3 regions of the Salinivibrio proteolyticus genome follow, and region 3 is predicted to be linked to each of the others. Evidence: riboswitches for the same ligand, from Rfam matches in the RefSeq annotation. Region 3 holds a riboswitch; each other region holds the start of a gene.
What was found. A riboswitch is a leader RNA that binds a small molecule or an ion and turns the genes downstream of it on or off. The one in region 3 is predicted to bind thiamine pyrophosphate.

Region 1: linked by a shared signal. The riboswitch ahead of thiB (thiamine ABC transporter substrate binding subunit) and the one ahead of thiD (bifunctional hydroxymethylpyrimidine kinase/phosphomethylpyrimidine kinase) in region 3 are both predicted to bind thiamine pyrophosphate.
Region 2: linked by a shared signal. The riboswitch ahead of thiC (phosphomethylpyrimidine synthase ThiC) and the one ahead of thiD (bifunctional hydroxymethylpyrimidine kinase/phosphomethylpyrimidine kinase) in region 3 are both predicted to bind thiamine pyrophosphate.

The regions. Positions count from the first base shown of each region.
Region 1 is NZ_CP114584.1:2,632,729-2,634,926, reverse strand. It holds gene thiP (thiamine/thiamine pyrophosphate ABC transporter permease) at 1-2, opposite strand, end outside; gene thiB (thiamine ABC transporter substrate binding subunit) at 8-994, opposite strand; TPP riboswitch at 1,047-1,148, opposite strand; gene N7E60_RS12320 (DUF547 domain-containing protein) at 1,187-1,978, opposite strand; gene leuD (3-isopropylmalate dehydratase small subunit) at 2,098-2,198, opposite strand, start outside.
Region 2 is NZ_CP114584.1:27,991-30,188, forward strand. It holds tRNA gene N7E60_RS00135 (tRNA-Trp) at 90-166, shown strand; gene crcB (fluoride efflux transporter CrcB) at 621-1,001, shown strand; TPP riboswitch at 1,058-1,157, shown strand; gene thiC (phosphomethylpyrimidine synthase ThiC) at 1,251-2,198, shown strand, end outside.
Region 3 is NZ_CP114585.1:76,288-78,485, reverse strand. It holds gene N7E60_RS14405 (putative bifunctional diguanylate cyclase/phosphodiesterase) at 1-1,003, shown strand, start outside; gene N7E60_RS14400 (hypothetical protein) at 1,039-1,269, opposite strand; TPP riboswitch at 1,278-1,378, shown strand; gene thiD (bifunctional hydroxymethylpyrimidine kinase/phosphomethylpyrimidine kinase) at 1,440-2,198, shown strand, end outside.

The DNA.
Region 1 (2,198 bases), on a different replicon from region 3:
ATGACGACTATTCAACCAACGCTGTTTGCCAGTCACGCACCCATTGTTGACGGTTGCCCATCACTTCATCGGGTTGATAAATCAGGCTCTTCTCGGGTTTATTCAAGGTATAGAAGGCATCTGGTAACGTGATATCAGTAACAGGATACATCCATTGCGTAAGGGGAATGATCGACTGCGCTTCATCGCTAATCATAAACTGCAAAAACGCATCCGCCAGTTCTGGCTGGTCGGTGTAGGCTGATTTCGCGGCCACTTCAATCTGCATATAATGGCCTTCTTCAAACGTCGCGGCGGCAAAGCGGTCATCATCATCGGCAACCAAATGGTAAGCCGGTGATGTGGTGTAAGAGAGCACCATGTCTGCTTCCTTGTTCAGGAACATATTGTACGCTTCGGTCCAGCCTTTGGTCACGGTAATGGTGTTCTCCGCGAGATCACGCCATGCTTGCTGGCTTTGATCGCCGTATACTTTCTGGATCCACAGCATTAAGCCTTGGCCAACGGTGGAGACACGGGGATCTTGGTAAATCACACTGATGTCATCACGATCTTCAATCAAGGCTTTCAAGCTCTTGGGCGGATCGAGCAGGCGCGTGGTGTCGTACACGAAGGCAAAGTAGCCGTAATCATAGGGGATAAAGTAGGGATTATCCCAACCGCCGGGTACCTGTAGGCGCTCCGTATTCACTGCGTGCTCGGCGACAATGCCGCTCCGCTCCGCTTCTTTCATTAAATTGGTGTCCATACCCAGCACGATATCGGCGCTGGTGGTACTGCCTTCAATCCGCATGCGGTTGAGCAAGGCTGCGCCGTCTTCAAGGGACACAAACTCGACCTCACAATTACAGCGTTTTTCGAAGGCGGTTTTGATTTTCGGCCCTGCGCCCCAATCGGCGATAAATGAGTCGTAGGTATAGACAGTCAGCGGGTCAGCGGCGCGGGCGCCAAGCGATAACAGAGACAAAGAAAGTACGGTTAAAACAGACGTAATGACTTTCACAGCACGCTCCTAAGTTGGGCGTGGGTGTTGAGGCTGGTTGATGACATCATCAAGTCTCAATCCCTACGCCAGTGTTAGCTGGATCAGGTTCGATGGGTTTAGCGCGGCGCGCAATCTCAGCCAAGAGGCTCCCCAATGAGTACCACGCCATTGTACTGATTGGCTTAGGGTTAACCAAGCCTTTTAGTCAGCGGTTCGGTTAAGCGCCCAGTCGTAGTCATAGTCTAAGCGTGCATCCTCGGGAAGCTTGATATTGCGGTATTGATTGATATGGGCGATCACCCCTTGTTCACTGCCGCCAAAATCGGCCTTAAACCACTCATAGATAGAAGAAAGCTGCCACTGTTCGCCTTGCTGACTTACGCCTTTGTCACTGTTGATAAAGGTGTAGGCGGCTTGTTCTAATTGTGCCTCCAAGGTGTCGGCTTGAAAGGCTTGTGGCTGCAGGTTCGGACAGCCAAGGCTGGCACAATTGACCGCATAGTGGGTACGCGGATCTTGCCATAGCGGGCGCAGAATGCGGTGCTCAATATCATTCAAGGTAAGGGGTTCACCTGCCACCGTGACCACCTCATCATCCCAAGGTCCAAAGCTAAACAGGCCACCGAGTTTGGTGATTGAACGGACTGGATACGCGTCCAAAATTAGCTTTACGGTGACTGAGTTGTAGAGGTTAACCCAATACGCGTATTGTTCGTCTTTGGTCAGGGTGCGCGGGTCGCGCGCGGTGAGCATGCCAATGTAATGATCGAGAGTCGCTCTATCGGCCTCGGTGACGGCCGCGTAGTTAAATAAGGTATGCTGTCCTTGAGGCTGTAAATACTTATCGAGTAATACTTGCCAGCTGTGATGAGTAAATGTGGCTTGGCTGGCGGGGTTGAGCGTATCCCACATTGCCCAATAATCGGCTTTCGGGGCGGCCAAAGCTGGAAAAGCAACGAGTAACCAAAAAATGAGCGTGATCCGTGTTCGCATACCGCTTCCTCAATCGCGAGCGTATCTTGTTTATATCCTAGACCAGCTTGCGCCATGTTTGCTTTCATGGCCATAAAAAAACGCTGCTTGAGCAGCGTTTTAGTGGTTAAAGTGTTGTCTTATGCCAAAAAGGCGGGAATGTTTTGCTCAAAGCGCGAGATCTCAGCGTCGTGCTGAAGCGTGAGGCCAATGCTATCTAATCCTTCCAACAAGCAATGAC
Region 2 (2,198 bases), on a different replicon from region 3:
ATTTGCTTTATAAATAAGCGATCAAACGTCTGAAGCGTAATTGGTGGTGGTAATTTGTCGCGGGATCGCTACAATAGGCACCTATCTACAGGGGTATAGCTCCAATTGGCAGAGCAGCGGATTCCAAATCCGCGTGTTGGGGGTTCGAATCCCTCTACCCCTGCCAAATACCAAAGCATCGACATCGTCGGTGCTTTTTTTGTATGTGAATCATCAAGCTTCTCGTAACCCGATTAAGGGCAGGTGTGAACATACAAACGACAAAAAAGCGTGTTGGGGGCTGGGTCGCCAGCCCGGTCGAATCCCTCTACCCCTGCCAAACATCAAAGCATCGACATCGTCGGTGCTTTTTTGTATGTGAATCATCAAGCTTCTCGTAACCCGATTAAGGGTAGGTGTGAACATACAAACGACAAAAAAGCGTGTTGGGGGCTGGGTCGCCAGCCCGGTCGAATCCCTCTACCCCTGCCAAATACCAAAGCATCGACATCGTCGGTGCTTTTTTTGTATGTGAATCATCAAGCTCCTAGCACTCCTGACCCTCTTCCCTTTTTCTTCCTCCTGTTTCTTGTTCACATGTCGCGGTATGATGACTTTTTACCAATCGAAAGGAGCACCCAGTGGTAAGCATATTGTGGGTAGGACTTGGTGGCGCATTAGGGGCGTCTTCGCGTTTTCTAGTTTCAGAGTGGAGCGTCGCGGTGTTTGGTCGAGGATTTCCTTACGGCACCCTCATGGTTAATGTGCTGGGCTCATTAGCGATGGGTGTCTTTTTAGCGGCGATGAGCCAAGAGCTGATTGCCCCAGTGCCTTGGCGTCAACTGATTGCGATTGGCTTTTTGGGCGCGTTCACCACCTTCTCGACCTTTTCAGTGGATACCTTGCTTCTTTTTCAACATGGTGAGACGGTGAAAGCCTTGTTAAACGTGGGTCTCAACCTTGCGTTATGCTTAGGAGCGGCCGCGATGGGGGCTTGGTTGCTAGGACGCATTACTGGGTAGGTAAAAACATGCCATTACGTCGCTTGTTGTTGCGGCGGTGATTTCTTATACTGGCGTTGAACTTGTCGGAGTGCCAATTGGCTGAGACCACGTTAAGTGGGATCCGTTGAACCTGATCTGGTTAGGACCAGCGAAGGGAACAAGAGATGCATCAGATAACAGACCGTACGCGTCTGCCAGTTTGCTCACATCTCAATTCAGCGTTTTCCGGCAAGCATTAATTCCCATAATGAACACCGGAGTAATGCTATGTCGACCCGTAAACAGGCCCGCCTTGAGGCCAAATCTTTTATCGATTCCCTCTCTGCGCAAACCTACCCTAACTCGGAAAAAGTCTATGTCGAGGGATCGCGACCCGATATTCGCGTAGGCATGCGCGAAATCCACCTTTCTCCTACTTTTGTAGGCGGGAGTAAAGATAATCCGCAGTACGAGGCCAATGAATCCATTCGGGTTTATGACACATCAGGGCCTTATACCGACCCACAGAGTGCTATCGATATTTACCAAGGTTTAGCCCCGGTGCGCAAAGCCTGGATTGATGAACGTGCCGATACAGAGTTCCTTGATGCAGTGAGCTCAGACTATGCGCAGACTCGCCTTAGTGATGAAGCCTTGGATGATCTTCGCTTTAGTGCCTTACCGTCTATCCGTCGGGCAAAACCTAATCAGTGTGTGACCCAACTTCACTACGCACGCCAAGGCATTATCACCCCAGAGATGGAATTTATTGCTATTCGGGAAAATATGGGTCGCCAACAGTATCGTGAAGAGCAACTAAACCGCCAGCATCCTGGGGAAAGCTTTGGTGCTCACTTGCCATCAAACATCACTCCCGAATTTGTGCGCCAAGAGGTCGCTGAAGGGCGTGCGATTATTCCTGCCAACATTAACCACCCAGAAGCGGAGCCGATGATCATTGGGCGTAACTTTCTGGTGAAAGTGAATGCCAATATTGGTAACTCGGCGGTGAGCTCCTCCATTGAAGAAGAAACCGAAAAGTTGGTGTGGGCGACCCGTTGGGGCGCGGATACGGTGATGGATTTATCGACCGGACGCAATATCCACGAAACTCGCGAGTGGATTTTACGTAATAGCCCAGTTCCGATTGGCACTGTGCCCATGTATCAGGCGCTTGAGAAAGTGAATGGCATTGCCGAAGACCTGACTTGGGAAGTGATGCGCGATACCTTGATA
Region 3 (2,198 bases):
TTGTCGATTATTGAGTGGTCATCACACCCTTGATGGCCGTTTGATGTCGATGCACTGCCATGTGGGAATAGCCCAAGCGGAAGGTGAGCATCATGATGTGGAGCAACTCTTTCGCCAAGCGATTCTAGCTATCCCGACCGATGACACTGAAGTGGGTCATTATCGCCAAGAGTTGGATGCGCAATCGCAACGTGAGCATATGATCCGCAATGGACTTAGCCCGGCCCTTGAACAAGGAGGGTTGTCTTTGGTTTTTCAGCCCAAATGGGATCTCAATACCGGCAGTATGGTAGGTGCTGAGGCGTTATTGCGTTGGCGTCATCCGCAACTGGGAGCGATCAGCCCGGCCGAGTTTATTCCTATTGCCGAGCGAAGTGCTGATATGATCCAACTCGGCGATGCAGTTTTTTCTATGGCGTTGCGCGCGCTGGTCCGTTGGCGAGAGCAATACACCTTGCCTGAGGCGTTTCACTTAGCCATCAATGTCTCTTCCCAGCAACTTCGCCACGGTTTTGCCGATAGCATTCTTGCCCGCTGCCAAGCGCTGGAAGTACCCACGCAAATCATTCAGCTTGAGGTTACTGAATCGGCGTTAATTCGACATATGTCGGTGGCGCTCAAAGAGTTACAACAGCTCCGTGATGCGGGGATGCACATTGCGCTTGATGATTTTGGCACAGGCTACAGTTCATTGAGCTATTTGAAACAGCTTCCTGTGGATTGGGTGAAGCTTGATCGTAGCTTTATTCAAGATCTTGCATCCAACGCCGGTGACAAACATCTTGTTGGTAGCGTGATCGACCTAGCGCATGGGTTTGGCCACGGTGTGGTGGCTGAAGGCGTGGAAGAAGTTGGCCAGCAACAGATTTTGCAGCGTATTGGCTGCGATCAAGCGCAAGGCTTCTTGTATGCCAAACCGCTGGGAACCGAACAGTTTGAACAGCTTCTGCAAACCGGATGTGAGTGCCCAGCGACGGCTATCAGTGCGCCCGTGTCTGGATAGCCGTGGTCATCATCGGATTAGAGATGAGTCATGCGTTAGAGATGGCTGATAATGGTATCGAGGCGCTGATTAAACTCGGTGTCGGTCACCAAGCCTGACGTGGGGTCAAAATGCTGGTGAAAACGCGGTAGCGATAAGGTCCCTTTAACCTCAGCAGCAAAATAGGGAGCAGAGTGCTGGGTTGAGGTCAATACTGGGTGGAAATCAACGAGAAATGCGTGACGGCACGGTATGCGTAAGGCTTGCGCTTTATCCGTAGGATGCATATCCTAAACACAGTTAGTCGGGGAGCAAGTAATTGCTGAGACTGCGAAAGCAGGACCCGTAGAACCTGATCCAGTTAGCACTGGCGGAGGGAACTGACACGATCAGCGCACAAAGTGACGCATACTGCCTCATTTTGTCTCCTTCCGCCCCTGATGATTAAGGGGCCAATATGAACCTATCTCCACCTGTTATTCTTACCATTGCCGGCTCAGACAGCGGTGGTGGTGCGGGCATTCAAGCCGACATTAAAGCGATTTCAGCGACCGGCGGCTATGCTTGCTCGGTGATCACCGCGCTGACCGCGCAAAATACTTGCGGTGTCGAGGCCGTCTCGGCGGTTGAACCCGATTTTGTGCGCGCCCAATTAGATGCGGTGTTATACGACATGCCGGTGCGTGCGGTGAAAATCGGCATGCTGGCCAATCAAGCGATTATTCGTGAAGTCGCTGCCGTGCTGGCACGGTCGCCACACTTGCCGGTGATTTTAGATCCCGTAATGGTCGCGACCAGCGGCGATCCTTTGCTCGACGAGCAGGCCATGACGGCGTTGATTGACGATCTTATCCCACGCGCAACCGTGCTCACTCCCAACTTGCCAGAGGCCGCCTGTTTAACTGGCCAGCCTGTTCCTACCTCTATCGAGCAAATGCATGAGCTGGTGCCGGCACTTCGCCATCTAGGCTGTCCTTACGTGATGCTCAAAGGGGGCCATCTACACCAGACGCCCGAGAGTGTCGATATGTGGATTAGCCGAGACACCTGTCAAACTTTGCGCGCACGCCGCGTTGAAACCACCAACACTCATGGCACCGGTTGTTCACTGTCTGCTGCGATCGCCTCGTTTTATGCTCAAGGGATGACGCCTATCGAGGCCGGGCGAGCGGCTAAGCAGTATTTGACGGAGGCCTTAGCGCATAGTCATCAGCTA